DNA from 3 places in the Janthinobacterium sp. NKUCC06_STL genome. Region 1 is predicted to be linked to each of the others. Evidence: predicted binding sites of a transcription regulator. Region 1 holds the regulator's gene; each other region holds the start of a gene.
The links. Region 1 encodes FNR, which switches genes on or off when oxygen is low (the NO sensors DNR and NnrR bind a similar motif). Its sites were predicted from a motif close to TTGATNNNNATCAA; they were not measured.

Region 1 (5,755 bases):
TTTACCAATGGCTTCTGGAATATCTACATCGTCGTGCTGTCCCTGCTGGGCATCATCGGCTGCGGCGTGCTGCTGTACTCGCAGTCGAAAATCAAAGTGGTCGAGGGCGCCCCTGCCGACGGCACCACGGGCCACGTCTGGGACGAGGACTTGAAGGAACTCAACACGCCGATGCCGCGCTGGTGGATGTGGTTGTTCTACATCACCATCGTCTTCGCCCTGGCCTACCTGTTCCTGTATCCGGGCCTGGGCACCTATGCCGGCAGCCTGGGCTGGAAATCGACGGGCCAGTACGAGGAAGAGCTGAAGAAGGCGGAAGCCGACTACGGTCCCCTGTTCAACAAGTACCTGAGCCAGGACTTGAAGACGGTGGCCGCCGATCCGCAGGCGCAAGCCATCGGCCAGCGTCTGTTCCTGACCTACTGCGCGCAATGCCACGGTTCGGATGCGCGCGGCAACAAGGGCTTCCCCAACCTGACGGACAAGGACTGGCTGTATGGCGGCGAACCCGACATCATCAAGACCACCATCCTGCACGGCCGCAATGGGCAGATGCCACCGATGGGCGCCGCCCTGGGCTCCGAAAAGGATGTCGAGAACGTGGCCCATTATGTGCTGAGCCTGTCCGGTTCGACCTCGGATCCCGTCAAGTCGGTGCTGGGCAAGGCCAAGTTTGGCGCCTGCATGGCCTGTCATGGTGCCGATGCCAAGGGTAACCAGATGCTCGGCGCGCCGAACCTGACGGACAAGACCTGGCTGTACGGCGGCAGCGCCGACACCATCATGGAAACCGTACGCAAGGGACGCAGCAACACCATGCCGGCCTTCAGCGATTTCCTCGGCGAATCCAAGGTACACGTGCTGTCGGCGTATGTCTGGAGCCTGTCGAATCCGCAGGCACCCGCCAAGTAAAAATGGAACCTCAAGTCATCAAGATGTATGCGGCCCGCGAGCAAATCTACCCTCGCGAGGCCAAAGGACGCTACGCTACCTGGCGATGGGTATGCGTATGGCTTACCCAGCTGGCGTTCTACGGCTTGCCGTGGTTGACCTGGAATGGCAGGCAAGCCCTGCTGTTCGATTTGACCACGCGCAAGTTCTACATTTTCGGCGTCGTGCTGTGGCCCCAGGATTTCATCTATCTGGCGGCCCTGCTGATCATCTGTGCGTATTTGTTGTTCCTCGTCACGGCCATTGCCGGGCGGGTGTGGTGCGGGTTCTCTTGCCCACAAACGGTATACACGGAAATTTTCCTGTGGGTCGAACGCCGCATCGAGGGTACGCGCAGCGCGCGCATGGCCCTCGACAAGCAGGGCCCCTCCGTGCGCAAGGCGTTCAAGAAGACGGCCAAGCACCTGGCATGGGGCGCCATCGCCCTGTGGACGGGCTTTACCTTTGTCGGCTACTTCACGCCGATCAAGGAACTGGCGCAGTCGGTGACCACCTTGAATTTCGGTCCCTGGGAATGGTTCTGGGTCTTGTTCTACAGCCTGGCAACCTACGGCAACGCGGGCTGGCTGCGCGAGCAGGTGTGCAAATACATGTGCCCCTACGCGCGCTTCCAGAGCGCCATGTTCGACCAGGACACCCTGATCATCACCTACGATGCCAAGCGCGGCGAACCACGCGGCGCCATGAGCAAGAAGGCCGGCAACAACGACAAGCTGGGCGACTGCATCGACTGCACCCTGTGTGTGCAGGTGTGTCCGACCGGTATCGATATCCGCAACGGCCTGCAGTATGAATGCATCGGCTGCGCCGCCTGCGTCGATGCCTGCAACAGCGTGATGGACAAGGTCGAGCGGCCGCGTGGCCTGATACGCTACAGCACCGACCATGCGATGGAAAACAACTTCAATTCGAAGCAGATACGCCAGCGCGCCATGCGCCCACGCGTCCTGATCTACACTTCCATCCTGGCCCTGATCATCATCGCCGTATGTACGTCGCTGGCCCTGCGCACGCCCCTGAAAATGGACGTGATCCGCGACCGCGGTTCGATGGGACGCGAAGTGGAAGACGGCATGATCGAAAACGTCTACCGCCTGCAGATCATGAACACCTCGGAGCAAAGCCAGCATTTCAAGATCAGCGCTTCCGGCTTGCCGGGCCTGACCTTGCTGACGCGCGAAGAAGTGACCTTGCAGCCGACGGAAACGCTGGGCTGGCCGATCCGCCTGCGCGTGCCGCACGGCGTCGGCGAGAAGGGTTCGAACAAGATTGCGATCGAATTGCAATCGCTGGACAATCCCTCGCTGCACGTGCGCGAAAGCGCGGTATTCATCGTGCCGCGTTAAAGCAGGAAGGCCGGTTCCCGCATGGGGACTGGCCGTTTACACAGGAGAAATACCATGTCCGACAGTCTGAAACTGCAAGCCCCCGTTGCACCGTGGTACAAGCATCGCTGGCCATGGCTGCTGATGATCGGCCCCGGCCTGTCCGTGGTCGTCGGCAGCTTCATGGGCTATATCGCGTTTACGCAGCCCGATGCGCTGGTGGTGGGCGATTATTACAAGCAGGGCAAGGCGATCAACCAGGATTTGAAGCGCGACACGATCGCCAGCGACCTGGCGATGGCTACCAGCTTGTCCTACGACGTGGCGTCAGCGCGCCTCAGTGGTTCCGTGCACAGCTTCGGCAAGGCATACCAGGGCCCGCTGCAGCTGCACCTGGCGCATGCGACCCTGCCGGAAAAGGACATCAAGCTGCTGGTGCGGCCCGATGCGGCCGGCAATTTCTCGGTGGCGCTGCCGATGCTCGAGCGCAGCCGCTGGCAAGTGCTGGTGGAAAACGACAAACGCGAGTGGCGCCTGTCCGGCATCTGGACCTGGCCGCTGCAACGCAGCATCGCGCTGCACGCCGATGAAGAGCTGTAGGCCTTATTTGCAGACGTCGGTACCGGCCGTGATGGCCTTCAGTTTTGCCGGCTGCAAGATTTCAATTTCTCGGTTCGAGACGCGCAGCCAGCCTTCCTTCTTGAATTTCGACAATAAACGACTGACGCTTTCGATGGTCAGGCCCAGGTAGTTGCCGATTTCCTCGCGCGACATGCGCAGCTGGAATTTGCTGCTCGAATAGCCGCGCGCTTCATAGCGCGACGCCAGGTTGACGATGAAGGCGGCAAAACGCTGCGTCGCCTGCATATTGCCCAGCAACAGCATGACGCTTTGCTCGCGCGTGATTTCCTGGCTCATCATGCGGTGGAAATGGCGCAGCAGGGTCGGCATATTGCCCAGCAATTGTTCCAGGCTGGAAAACGGGATTTCACACACTTCGCTGTCTTCCAGCGCCACCGCATTGCAGTGGTGGCGGTCGGCGCTGATGGCGTCCATGCCCAGCAGTTCGCCGGCCATCTGAAAACCCGTCACCTGCTCTTCGCCACCGGGATTGATCTGGTACGTCTTGAAGTGCCCCAGGCGGATCGCGTACAGGTTCTGGAACGAGTCGCCGATGCGGAACAGCGAGGCGCCGCGCACGATCTTGCGGCGGCGGCCGATGATCTGGTCCAGCCTGTCCATGTCGCCCATATCGAGGCCCATCGGCAGGCACAATTGATGCATGCTGCAGGTCGAGCATCGCGCACGCAACGCTTCCACGTTCACTGTAGGCAAGGTTGGAGTGAGTAGCGCTTCAGTCATGTCGGTACCTTTTAGAAAATGCAACAACAAGTTTACTGCATACAGGGTTGCCGTGTGCCAATTTCACCGCAATTTCGCTGAATAAACGACGTCCAGCCTTTAATTATATGGCAACATCGTCAAAAGCCCATGCGGGGAGGGCAATTTGCGCGGCGCCGCTTGCCAAGCTGGGGTATTGATAGGAAAATTCCTGACAGCATTACTTGCCGCCTGTGCCGTCCGGTACTGAAAAGGAAATCATGAAGCCTCTCGGCATCAAAGCAAAAGTCGCGCTGGCCACCAGCCTGACCTCGATCGCCATGATCGCGCTGGTCACCATGATCCAGGTGCAGCACATGCGCGACGACTTCACCCGAGTACTGCTGAGCCAGCAGTCATCCCTGATCAGCCGCACCGCTGCCGAGCTCGACGACAAGCTGGGCATGCTGCTGCAAATCGTCACCCTGACGGCCCGGCAGCAGCCGCCGGAACTGATCGCCCGGCCCGCCCAATTGCGCGAATACTATTCGCGCCGCTCGATGCTGGTGCTGTTCGACGACGTGCTGGTGCTCGACGCGCAAGGCGCCGTCGTGGCCGACATGCCGGAAGTGCCGGGGCGCGCCGGCATCAATGTTGCCGAGCGCGAGTATTTCCAGACCGTGCTGCGCACGCACCAGCCCATGATCACCGAACCGATGCTGGGCAAGTCGAGCGGCATGCCCATCGTGCAGATGGTGGCGCCCGTGCTCACCGCCGATGGCCAGGTGGCCGGCGTGGTGATCGGCGTGCTGCGCCTGTACAAGGACAATCTGCTGGGGCGTTTGCGCTCGGAAAAGGTCGGCAAGAGCGGCTATTACTTCATCCTCACGCGCGGCGCCGTGCCGCGCTACGTGCTGCACCCCGATACGAGCCGCTTGCTGCAGCCGCGCCAGCCGAACGCCAACCTGACGACGACCCAGCTGCTGAAGGAAGATGGCGAAGGCAGCATGGTCAGCACCAACAGCCGCGGCATCACGGCAGTCAACAGTTTCAAGCGCCTGAAATCGGTGAACTGGCTGCTGGCCAGCTCGCTGCCCGTCGACGATGCCTTCGAACCATTCGATGGCGTGCTGTACCGGCTGGTGCTGTGGAGCATCCTCGCCTCGCTGCTGGCCGCCTTTGTTCTGGGCTGGGTCACCGTGCGCCTGCTGTCGCCGCTGGTGCGCCTGCGCGACACCCTGCTGGCCCTGCGCACCAGCGGCAGCCGTTTTACCCCCGTGCCGGTGCAGCAGCGCGACGAGATCGGCGAACTGACGGAAGCGTTCAACGGCCTGATGAGCGAACGCGACCGCCTGCAGCAGGAACTCGAAGCGCGCGCGGCGGAGCTGGAGCAGGAACGCGACCGGGCCGAGGCGGCCAACCGCGCGAAGAGCGATTTCGTGGCCAACATGAGCCATGAAATCCGCACGCCCCTCAATGCCGTGCTGGGCATGGTGTATTTGCTGGGCAATACCAGGCTCGACACGGAACAGCGCAAGTATCTGACCATGGTGCGCGTGGCGGGCCAGTCGCTGCTGGGCATCCTCAACGACGTGCTCGACTATTCGAAGATCGAGGCGCGCCGCATGGAATTGTCGCCCGTCGAATTCGACCTCGACGAAGTCATGAATACCCTGGCCACGACGATGACGATGAATGCGGGCGAAAAAGAGCTGGAACTGGCCATCGCCGTCGAACCCGACGTGCCGCGGCGCCTCGTGGGCGACGCCCAGCGCCTGCAGCAAATCCTCGTCAACCTGGCCGGCAACGCCATCAAATTTACCGAGAGCGGCGAAGTGGTAGTGGCCGTCAGCCTGGCCGAGAGCAAGAGCGAGAGCGGCCGCGCCTGGCTGCGCTTCGAAGTGCGCGACACGGGCATCGGCATGACGGAACTGCAGCAACAGCAGCTGTTTGCCGCGTTTTCGCAGGGTGACCAGAGCATCACGCGGCGCTTCGGCGGCACGGGCCTGGGCCTGGCCATCAGCAAGCAGCTGATCCACATGATGGGCGGCGACATCGCCGTCGCCAGCAGCGAAGGCAAGGGCAGCCGCTTCTGGTTCAGCGTGCCCTTCGAGATGCTGGCGCAACCGGCGGAAACGCGGCGCACGCCGGCTCTGGGA
Region 2 (5,755 bases), on a different contig from region 1:
CAGGTCGCAGTCGGACAGGGCCACTGCTTCCGAGGAGTAATGGCGCGAGTGGATGCCGTCGACGCCCAGCATGTCGCCCTTCATGGGGAAGCTGAGTACCTGTTCATTGCCGAATTCATCGATCAGCACGGTTTTCAGGAAGCCCGAATTGACGATGTACAGGGTGTCGAACGGCTGGCCAATGGTGTGCACGCGCTGGCCCGTCTTGAATTGCACGTGCTGGAACAACAGTTCGTCGGCGGCGATGGTGCAGGCGCTGGAGATATGCAGCAGGTCGCACACCTCCTTCAGGTTCGACCAGAGCCGGCCCTGGCGCTGGCGCCCCGCTTCCATTGGAGAGGAGGGGGCCAGCGATGGTGAGGCAGCGCGGGTGTCGGGCGTTTGCGTGGACAGCATGTTCATCTCCTGGTGACAGGTAGTTCAGAGTTGAATGACGGGGTGCACGGGGCGGCGGGCAGGCAAGGGTCGGCGGCGCGCGTCCAGGCAGGTAATGCTCAATTCGCTGAAGACTTGCTGTGTGATGAAATAACTTTCCAGCAACTTGATTACTGGTTTCAGTATGCCAACAACCGTATGCAATTAATATCAGCAGTGGCTGAATATGGCAGTAGGAGCTGTGGTAGGTGAGGTAGGATTGTTCCTACAGTTGGCGCGCGGGCGCGCGCCAGGGAGGATCACGTCTTGAAGGGCGATAGCAGGCGGTGCGCGACGGCATACTGGACCATTTCGGATAGCGAACTCATGCCCATCTTTTGCATGATGCGCGTCTTGTGCGTACTCACCGTTTTGACGCTCAGGTGCAGGTTGTTGGCAATTTCCGTGATCGACTTGCCTGCCACCAGCAGGGAAAAGACTTCGAATTCGCGATCCGACAACTGTTTATGCAGCAAGCTTTCATTCGGCATCATGATGTTGAGCACGAGTTGCTCCGCCACCTCGGCGCTGATGTAGGGACGCCCGGACGCCACCTTGTGGATGGCGCCCACGAGCTGGGTGCCCGCGCTTTCCTTGGTCAGATAGCCTTGCGCGCCGGCGCGGATGGCGCGCACCGCATATTGCTCTTCCTCGTGCATGGTGAGGATCAGGATCGACAGCTTGGGCGCCTCGCTGCGGATTTGCCGGATCAGGTCGACACCGCTGCGGCCCGGCATCGACAGGTCGAGCAGCAACAGGTCGAAGCCGCCCTGGCGCACGTGGTTGAGGACTTCAAAGCCGTCGATGGCTTCACCCACGATGTCGATATCCGGCGCGCCGTCAAGGATGCGCTTTAATCCTTCACGCATGATGGTGTGGTCGTCGGCAATCACAATACGTATCATAGGCGGGCAATCTGGTGGCGTGTAATCTGCTCTGTCCGTCACCGGACAATCAAATGTTAAGAAACGAGAAACGTTGTCATTTTAACTGAAGCGGCCGCGCCTTTGCCTTTTTCTTGGTGTGCCGGCAATGGCGCTGGCCCCGTGGCCATGTGACCTTTTATTTTGCCGCGGGTTCCTTGATCAGCCTGTGCACGAGCACGGGCAATTTCGAGTGCGACAGCACCTTGTTGGTGACGCTGCCCAGCAGTAACTGACCCCAGCCGCTGCGGCCATGCGAGCCCATGAAGATCAGGTCGCATTGCTGCAGTTGCGCCACTTCCACGATTTTCAGGGCCGGGCTGTCGGAAAAGGCCGTCAGGCCTGTTGCCTGCAGGCCCCGCTTGGCAGCCGCGTCGAGGATGGGCTGCCAGTGGTCGGCGCCCGCCTTGCGCATGGCGATGCGGTATTCCTCTTCGCTGGGATAGCTCGGTGGAATGATTTCGATGTACACCGGGTACTGGTATTCAGGCGCCACGTACACGGCAAGGATGTCGGCGTGCATCTGTTCGGCAAAGGCAACGCCGGCACAGGCCGTCAAGTTGGAGACGGTGGAGCCGTCGGTGGCGATCAGAATTTTCTTATACATGGCAGGTCCTTTGGCAGTGACTCAGCGCGCGCAACGCCTCTTATTGTAGACGCGGCGGCAGCATTGTATTCATGTAAAGACTTGATAATTATCAATACTACTGCACCTTCAGTATAGACAACATTGGCAGAAAGATCGTGTTTAGCTGCAACGATGGCCGTGCAGGGCTGTTGCGCAGGCGCCCGCAGGCAGGATTTCTTGTGTCGCGCGTGGTCTTGCACGCACGCCAATGGTAGTATTTCAAAATACAACAGCAGGAACACTTATTTCCTGGTGGAAAAGCTCTTGTGGACCTGCTTTGCACCAGGAAGCGCGTTTTGAGATTTACCAACAGGGCGGCGCCCTGCTACACTCGCACCATCGCAGCGGTATTGCCTCAAATCATCTTAATCGAGAAATTGTGGGTATCAGTCTGTAAAACGCACAGTTCAGGCGGAATTTTGACAAATTATGGAGAAGCAGGGATATGACCAACGCCGCTGATGATTTCGATGCATTATTCGATGAAGTATCCGCGCAAAGCGCGGCCGCAGCTACGCCGGCGCCCGCCGCCGCGCCCGCTCCCGCCGTGATCGCGGATGACGATTTTGACGCGCTGTTCGATTCCGTGTCGGCCAGCACCGCCGTGCCGGCGGCCGCCGAGCCGGTAGCGGCCCCCGTGGCCAGCGCCGAGGCGCCTGGCGATGCGGCCGATCCGGTCGACCAGTCCGACAAGCCGATGTTCGAGCGCCTGGGCGGCATCGTGCGCCTGCTGCACGATTCGCTGCGCGAACTGGGCTACGACAAGGCGTTGACGGAAGCGTCGTCGCAGATCGTCGACGCCCAGGACCGCCTGGAGTATGTCGCCACCCTGACGGAACAGGCCGCCAACAAGGTACTCAACACGCTCGACGAAGGCATGCCGGCGCAGGACGTGCTGTCGAAGAAAGCCAAGGACATGGACGGCCGCTGGACGGCCCTGTTCGACGGCAAGCTGAGCCTGGAAGAATTCAAGGCCCTGGCCGGCGATTCGCGCCAGTTCGCGCAAGCCGTTGCCGAAGCGACGGAAGCGGAGAAAGCACGCTTGCTGGAAATCATGATGGCCCAGGACTTCCAGGACATCACGGGCCAGCTGATCAAAAAAGTGGTCAACATCACCAAGACGGTGGAGCACGAGCTGGCTCAGCTGCTGCGCGACAACGCGCCGGCCGAGGTGCGCGAAAAGCTGGCGCAAAAGCCGGTGCCGCTGATGCAGGGCCCGTCCGTGCCGTCGGTGGCGCTGGACCAGGATAATGTAGACGACCTTCTTGCGGATTTGGGATTCTAATGGACGATATGCTCAAGGATTTCGTCGTTGAGGCGATGGATCTTGCGGTTAATGTTGAAGAGCACTTATTGCGCCTCGAGCGTGATCCTGACAACAAGGAAACACTGAATGCCGTGTTTCGTTCCTTCCACACCATCAAGGGCGGCGCCGGCTTCATGGGCTTGCCCGCGCTGGTGGCGGCCTGCCATCTGACGGAAAACCTGTTTGACGCCTTGCGCACGGGCGCCGCGCCCGTGACGCCGATCGCCATCGAGGCGGCGCTGCAAGCGTCCGGTTTCGTCGCCGACCAGCTGACGGAACTGGCGAATGGCGCCGCGCCGGAAAGCTTGCCGGCCATGCCGGAAGAGCTGGAACACATCCTGACGAACGCCATCGAAGGCAAGGGCATGGATGCGCCTGCGCCAGCCGCCGCCGTGGTGGCGGAAGTGGCCGCGCCCGTTGCCCAGGTCGCTGAAGTCGTCGCGGCCGCACCTGCCGCCGCCGTGTCCACGGCCAGCGCCGATGGCCTGGACTGGGAAGCCATGTACAACGCCGTCGTGCCTGCCGGTAGCCAGATCGCTGCCGCGCCGGTGTCCGCCGTCGCCGCTGCGCCTGCCGCAGTGGCCGCCGCGCCTGCTGCCGCTGCCGCCGCCAAACCGGCCGGCAAGGCCTGGGATGGCGCGGAACGCCGCGAAGAGCGTCCGGAAGTGCGCCATGCTGCGCCCGTCAAGGAAGACAGCATCCGCGTCGACGCCGTCAAGCTCGACGCACTGCTGGAGGTGGCCGGCGAATCCGTGCAGGCCGCCAACCAGGCTGCCGTGCTGCTCGAACGCTTGCTGCAATTCAAATTTGAAGGCCAGGCCGCCACCCTGATGGCGACCCTGGCGGAAACCCTGGAACGCGCTTCGCGCTACTCGACGGAACTGCAGCGGGCCACTCTGGCCACGCGTATGCAGCCCGTCGGCCGCCTGTTCCAGAAATTCCCGCGCCTGGTGCGCGAACTGGCGAAAGACCTGGGCAAGGATGTCGAACTGACCATCGAAGGCGCGGAGACGGAAGTCGACCGCGTGGTGGTCGACAGCCTGTACGATCCGCTCGTGCACATGCTGCGCAACTCGCTCGACCATGGCGTCGAATCGCCGGAAGCGCGCCTGGCTGCCGGCAAGCCCGCCAAATCGTATATTTCACTGAAAGCATGGCAGGAAGCCAACAGCGTCATGATCGTGCTGCAGGATGACGGCAAGGGCATGGACCCGGTCTTCCTGCGCAGCAAGGCCCAGCAAAAGGGTTTGATCAGCGAAAACGCGCAGTTGAGCAACGATGAATGCTTCCAGCTGGTGTTCCTGCCGGGCTTCTCGACCAAGGAAGTTGCCTCCAGCGTCTCCGGACGCGGCGTGGGCATGGACGTGGTGAAAACGGCCGTGGAGAAAAACCGCGGCGCCATCCACATCGAATCCATACTGGGCAAGGGCACGAAATTTGCCATCCGCCTGCCGATCGAACTGTCGATCGTGCCGACCATGCTCGTGTCGACCTCGGGCGCCGCGCTGGCGCTGCCGATGGCGGTGGTGCAGCGCGTCGTCGAATTGCCGGAAACCTTCATGGAAGTGGGCGGCGCGCCGGTGCTGAAAGACCAGGGCCGTCCATTGCCCGTGCGCTCGCTGGCCGGCTCGCTGGGCTACGAATCGTGCAGCGAACGCGTCGGCATTGTTGTCGCTGCGCCACAGCCGTACATTCTCGCCGTGGAAGCCGTCGATGGCACGGCCGACCTGGTGATCAAGCCGATGACGGCCATCACCGTGGAAGGCATTACCGGTACGGCGCGCTCGGCCGAAGGCGAGCTGGTGCTAGTCGTGGGCCTATCTTTCCTGATGGATGGTTGCAGGGGAAGTGTGCGCATGGCTGCCTAACAACACAGGCCAATTCACATCCAGCCCGCTGCAGACCTCTGCAGCGGGCTTTTTTTTCAGCTTTTTTCGATTTTTATTCGCCCCGCCGGCATTTTGGCGGATTTTCGTATCAGCAATTTTTTCGCCATATCCGCAAAGTGCGCCAAATTTTGTATCGCCCATCCCACGCTAGGGCGGCTTTTGGTTCTGCATTGCACAATATATGGCATAATCATTGCCGATCCCTTCGATCAGTACGACAGATCAATTAAACAGGCTGTGGCAACGCTGCATATATCATGATGAAGACGCTTTACGACAAACTCTGGGAATCCCACGTTGTTCGGGCCGAAGATGATGGCACGACAATTTTGTATATCGACCGGCACCTGCTGCACGAAGTTACCAGCCCGCAAGCCTTCGATGGCCTCAGCGTGGCGGGCCGCCAGCCGTGGCGCATTTCCGCCAACCTGGCCGTGGCCGACCATAATGTGCCGACCACCAGCCGGGTCGACGGCATTGCCGACCCGGTTTCGCGCCTGCAGGTGGAAACGCTGGACAAGAACGCCAAGCATTACGGCTTGACCTACTTCAACATGAACGACAAGCGCCAGGGCATCGTGCACGTGATCGGCCC
Region 3 (5,755 bases), on a different contig from region 1:
TAGTTCTTCATTGACCTGGACGCCATACGGTGCGGGCGTGAAATATTTTCGCAGCAAGTCCGGGTGCGACAGACGGATGCGCTCGACGGAGCGCCCGCTGTACTGGCCGGCCCGTGCCGCGCCCAGGATCTGCTGAGAAATGTCGCTGGCCAGGATCTGGTAGCGGAAAGCGGGCGTTTGCAGCTTGAATTGCTCGCACAGCATGGCGATCGAATACAGTTCCTCGCCGCTGGCGGCCGCCGCCGACCAGATGGCCAGGCAGCCGTCCGGATGCGCGCGGGCCCAGGCGGGCAGGTAGCGGTCGCGGAAGTAATCCCAGATCGACGGCGTGCGGAAGAACAGGGTGTCGTTGGTGGTCACCAGGTCGATGAAATGGTCCACCTCGTCGCGGTCGCTGGCCACGCGTTCCAGGTAAGCCTGGTAGCTGTGCAGGGACAGCGCCTGCAGCCGTGGCTGCAAACGCCGTTCCAGCAAGACGCTCTTGCGCGCCGTCATGGCGATGCCCGTATGCTGGCGCACCAGCGCGATCAGCGTCGTCAGCACCTCGGGCGTCAAGCTGGCCGCGTGGCTCATGGCCTACACCACGAAGCCGGAGACAGTCTGGTTCAGGCTGCCAGCGCGCTCGTTCAGTCCGTCCGTCGAGCGGGCGATGCTGTCGCAGTTGGCGGCCGACTTTTCCGTTTCCTCGGCGATGTACTGGATCGCCGTCGACACTTCGCGCGCCGTCAGCAGCTGCTCGTTGGCCGCGTTCGAGATATCGGAAATGGCCAGGGTGGTCTTCGCCACGCCCGAGACGATCTTGTCGAAGGCGTCGCTGGCCTGGCGCGAAATCTCGCTGCCGGTGGAAACGCGCTTGACGGATTCGTTGATCAGCTTGGAGATTTCCTTGGTCGCCTGCGACGAGCGCTCGGCCAGCTTGCGTACTTCGTCGGCAACGACGGAAAAGCCCAGGCCGTGCTCGCCCGCGCGCGCCGCCTCGATGGCCGCGTTGAAGGCCAGCATATTCGTCTGGTTGGCGATTTCGCTGATGACCTTGACGATTTCGCCGATGTCTTCCGACGAGCGATTGATCAAGTCCATCGCCTCGATCGACTTGGCGACGGCGCGCGCGCCCGCTTCCGCTTCCTGCTGTGTGGCTTTCGCCAGGGAATCGGCATTCGAAGTGTTTTCCGCGATGGAATTGATGGAAAACGTCAGGCCGTCGATGGAAGCATTCATTTCTTCCACCGTGGCGCCCAGCGCCTGCGTGCCCACGGCCACGCCCGTGGCCCGTTCGGCGATGGCGTGCGAGGCGTCGGCAAAGCCGTTGGCGGCCGACACCACGTTGCCGATCACGCCGCGCAAGTCGACGATCATCTTGCTGATGCCGCCGGCCAGCAGGTCGATCGGCTCGTCGCCCTCGGGCACGATATTGCAGGTCAGGTCGCCTTGCGCCGCGCGCGCCACCGATTCGAGCAGGGCGTTGACCTTGCGGCTGTCGTTGGCGGCCTTGGACTGGATGCTGTTTTCCAGGTTCACCTGTTCGCTGATGTCGATGGCGAACTTGACCACTTTATATGGCTTGCCGTTCAGGTCGAGGATGGGGTTGTAGGTGGCCTGTATCCACACCACCTTGCCATGGTTGCCCAGGCGCTTGTAGCGGCCCGCGTCGAATTCGCCGCGGTTGAGCTTTTGCCAGAATTTCTTGTACTCGGCGCTGCTCTCATACTCGGGCTCGCAGAACATGCGGTGGTGCTCGCCCTGGATATCGCTCAAGTCGTAATCCATGACGGCGAGGAAATTCTCATTCGCTTCCAGCACATTGCCCTGCATGTCGAATTCGATCACGGCCTGCGCCTTGCCGATGGCGCTGACCTTGCCTTCGTATTCGACATTGCGCTTTTTCAGGGCCGTGATCTCGGTAGCGAACTTGATGACTTTATACGGCTTGCCGTCCGCGTCAAGGATGGGGTTGTAGGAAGCGTTGATCCACACTTCGCGCCCATCCTTGGCGCGGCGCTTGTATTCGCCCTGGTCGAATTCGCCGCGTCCCAGCTTGGCCCAGAAGTTGCTGTATTCGTCCGTTTTGACATACTCGGGGTCGCAGAAGATGGCATGGTGCTTGCCTTGCACTTCCGCCAGGGTATAGCCGACGACACGCAGGAAATTCTCATTCGCATGCAAGATGGTGCCGTCGAGCTCGAATTCGATGACGGCCTGGACACGGTTCAATGCAGTGTTTATCGCTTGTAAGTCCAGATCCTGGGAGTGGCTGACATGGCTGGCTGCGTCCATAGTATTTCCTTCGGGGTGAGAAGAGGAATGGGAGCGATAAGGCTGCTGTTATTATTTTTTCTGCTATCGGTTTAAGACAAGGATTAAGGCAAGGATTAAGGTCGCGGTGTTATTGCATCAGCCGGCATCCGGTGATAATCGGTGAGAATGTGCGCGATGAACCGCGCCGATGTTCGCCATACGCATTGCCTATAGTAGATAAATTGTAGAGTATTGATTTGAATCAATAATTTATTATTCCCCAGCATCTGGCGAAAAACAAGGGGAGGGAATAAATAATCTAAAAAATGTCGCAATTGACCCCTGGCCGCATATAACAAACGCATTCTTTCACATAATAAAACGATGTTATTATTATTGTGCTTTTATTATTTAAATGAATATCCAAGTGATAGCTTCTACAGGAGCTTGCCGCTTGCAGCAGAATCTTCCCGCAAACGATGTTGTACCATGGCGTACCATGCTGGCACCGGACGCGCCACGACAAAAATAATACGAGCGTTCTTTTATGCGGTATAGTGAAGCTTCATCCCTTGCAACCACCTCATCGCTGAGCAAAAATCAATAAGGAAGAGACATGAGTGCTGAATATCAAGTGAACGGCGCCGTTGCCGTCATTACCCTGGCCAACCCGCCCGTCAATGGCCTGGGCCTGGCGACGCGCACGGCCGCCGTGGCCGGCATCCGCCAGGCGCTGGCGGACGAGGCCGTCAAAGCCATCGTCATCACGGGCGCCGGCAAGGCCTTTTCGGGCGGCGCCGACATCAAGGAATTCAATTCGCCCAAGGCGCTCACGGAACCGACCCTGCATACCCTGATCAACGTTGTCGAGCAATCGACCAAACCGGTCGTGGCGGCCATCCACAGCGTCTGCATGGGTGGCGGCCTGGAGCTGGCGCTCGGCTGCAACTACCGCGTGGCCGCGCCGGGCGCGCAGATGGCCTTGCCGGAAGTCAAACTCGGCATCTTGCCGGGCGCGGGCGGCACGCAGCGCCTGCCTAGAGTGCTGGGCCTGGAAATGGCGCTCAACATGATCGTTTCGGGCACGCCCGTCGCATCTGAAAAACTGGCCGGCACGGCCCTGTTCGACGAAGTCATCGCGCCTGGTGCCGATTTGCTGGCCGCCGCCGTGGCCTTCGCCACGAAAGTGGCCGATGTGCGCCCGCTGCCGAAAGTGCGCGAGCGCAAGGTCGATTACCCGAATCACGAAGCGTTTTTGCAGTTTTCGCGCAATACGGTCAAAGCCATGTCGGGTCCGTTCCCCGCGCCGCTCAAATGCGTCGACGCCGTGGCGGCCGCCGTGACGATGAAATTCGACGAGGGCTTGAAGTACGAGCGCGACCTGTTCATGCAGCTGGTGCAGTCGCCGGAATCGAAAGCCCTGCGCCACGCCTTCTTTGCCGAACGGGTCGCCAGCAAGGTGCCCGACGTGCCATCCGACACGCCCGTGCGCACGATCGCCAGCGCGGCCATCGTCGGCGCCGGCACCATGGGCGGCGGCATCGCCATGAACTTCGCCAACGCGGGCATCCCCGTGATGCTGCTGGAAACCAGGCAGGAAGCGCTGGACAAGGGCCTGGCCACGATACGCAAGAATTATGAAAACACGGTCAAGAAGGGCAAGCTGACGCAAGAGAAGGCCGAGCAGCGCATCGCGCTCGTTTCCGGCACGTTGGCGTATGCTGACATTGCGCAGGCGGACATCGTCATCGAAGCCGTCTTCGAGGAACTGGGCGTCAAGGAAACCGTCTTCAAGCAGCTCGACGCCGTCATGAAGCCGGGCGCCATCCTCGCCTCGAACACGTCTACATTGGACCTGGACAAGATCGCCGCGTTCACCCAACGCCCGCAGGACGTGATCGGCACGCATTTCTTCAGCCCGGCAAATGTGATGAAGCTGCTGGAAATCGTCCGCGGCAAGGAGACTGGCAAGGACGTGCTGGCCACGGCGCTGGCCCTGTCGAAAAAGCTGAAGAAAACCGGTGTCGTCTCGGGCGTGTGCGATGGGTTCATCGGCAACCGCATGATCGAGCAATACAGCCGCCAGGCCGGTTTCCTGCTGGAGGAGGGTTGTCTGCCGGAACAGGTCGACAAGGCGGTCGAGAAATTCGGCTTCGCCATGGGCCCGTTCCGCATGGGCGACCTGGCCGGCAACGACATCGGCTGGGCCATCCGCAAGCGCCGCTACGTGGAAAAACCGGAAGTGACGTATTCGAAGACGGCCGACCTGCTGTGCGAATTGAATCGCTATGGCCAGAAGACGGGCGCCGGCTGGTATGACTACAAGGCGGGCGACCGCAAGGCCTATCCGTCGGAACAGGTCAACGCCATGATCATCCAGCACTCCGCCGACATCGGTGTGGCGCGGCGCAAGATCAGCGACCAGGAAATCGTCGAACGCCTCGTGTATGCGCTCGTCAACGAAGGCGCGCGCATCCTGGAAGAGGGCATCGCCCTGCGCGCCTCGGACATCGACATGGTGTATTTGACGGGCTACGGCTTCCCGCTGTTCCGCGGCGGCCCCATGTTCTACGCGGACACGGTCGGCTTGCCGAACGTGCTCGACACGATAGCCGGCTACGCCAAGGGCCGCCACGGCGAAGCGTGGACACCGGCGCCGCTGCTGGTGACGCTGGCGGGCGAGGGCAAGGGCTTTAACAGCTGATGAGGCACGGTTGAAAAGATGTAGGTCGGATTAGCGAGGCTCGCCTCGCGTAATCCGACAACATTGTTGGCCGTAGCGGTGTCGGATTACGCGGCATGCCGCTAATCCGACCTACGTTGTTATTTCTTCTTCGCTACCATCTTGACCGCCTCGTTGACGATGACGGGGTTGTCTTTTTGGATGTAGTAGCCGGCGCCCGTGATGCGCTCGATGGCTGGCGCGCCGGACAGGCGCTGCCAATCTTTTTCCTGGGCCCGCACCACGTTCTCGAACGAACCCATTTCCTCGATGCCGAACTTGTCGCGCACCAGCAGCATGGCGGGCACGCGCAGCGGGCTGCTCATGTCGACGTGCTGCAGGCACTGCGTCTGGGCATCGAATTCGGCCGATTCCGTACTGTTGAACATGAGTTTGCGCCGCGTTTTGACGAGCATGGCGTAGGCGGACGCGTCCGTCTGCAGGCGGTTCCATTGCTGCGGGTGCGTGGGGTCGAGCAAGACCAGGCCGGCCACGTCCTGCGGGTACAGCCTGGCATACACATACTGGTACAGCCCGCCCAGGCCATGGCCGACCAGCACATACGGCGGCTTCAGGCCCGCTTGCGCCAGCAGGGCGCGCTGCTGGGCGGCAATGGTGCACGGGTCGCGCGGCGTGGTGGTTTTTTTGCTGTCGCCGTAGCCGGGACGGTCGTACACGAGCACGCGGTGCTGCCTGGCCACTTCGGGCACCACCTTGGCCCACACATCCTTGCCGTCGCCCATGGCCGACTGGAACACCACGGGCAAGCCGCTCTGGCCGCTCAGGGTGTAGGCGATG

Region 2: a site for FNR is predicted at 2,026-2,039, ahead of KO539_RS03590 (universal stress protein). Genes of this name have one in related genera too.
Region 3: a site for FNR is predicted at 2,488-2,501, ahead of KO539_RS11635 (PAS domain-containing methyl-accepting chemotaxis protein). Genes of this name have one in related genera too.

Annotation. Positions count from the first base shown of each region.
Region 1 covers NZ_JAHKQY010000003.1:59,317-65,071, forward strand. Annotated here, with positions in the region: gene ccoP (cytochrome-c oxidase, cbb3-type subunit III) at 1-912, shown strand, start outside; gene ccoG (cytochrome c oxidase accessory protein CcoG) at 915-2,297, shown strand; gene KO539_RS12815 (FixH family protein) at 2,352-2,876, shown strand; gene fnr (fumarate/nitrate reduction transcriptional regulator Fnr) at 2,880-3,638, opposite strand; gene KO539_RS12825 (response regulator) at 3,878-5,755, shown strand, end outside.
Region 2 covers NZ_JAHKQY010000001.1:791,549-797,303, reverse strand. Annotated here, with positions in the region: gene KO539_RS03600 (Crp/Fnr family transcriptional regulator) at 1-333, opposite strand, end outside; gene KO539_RS03595 (response regulator transcription factor) at 675-1,319, opposite strand; gene KO539_RS03590 (universal stress protein) at 1,477-1,944, opposite strand; gene KO539_RS03585 (protein phosphatase CheZ) at 2,411-3,250, shown strand; gene KO539_RS03580 (chemotaxis protein CheA) at 3,250-5,139, shown strand; gene leuC (3-isopropylmalate dehydratase large subunit) at 5,418-5,755, shown strand, end outside.
Region 3 covers NZ_JAHKQY010000002.1:588,026-593,780, reverse strand. Annotated here, with positions in the region: gene KO539_RS11640 (protein-glutamate O-methyltransferase CheR) at 1-573, opposite strand, end outside; gene KO539_RS11635 (PAS domain-containing methyl-accepting chemotaxis protein) at 577-2,274, opposite strand; gene KO539_RS11630 (3-hydroxyacyl-CoA dehydrogenase NAD-binding domain-containing protein) at 2,852-4,939, shown strand; gene KO539_RS11625 (alpha/beta fold hydrolase) at 5,059-5,755, opposite strand, start outside.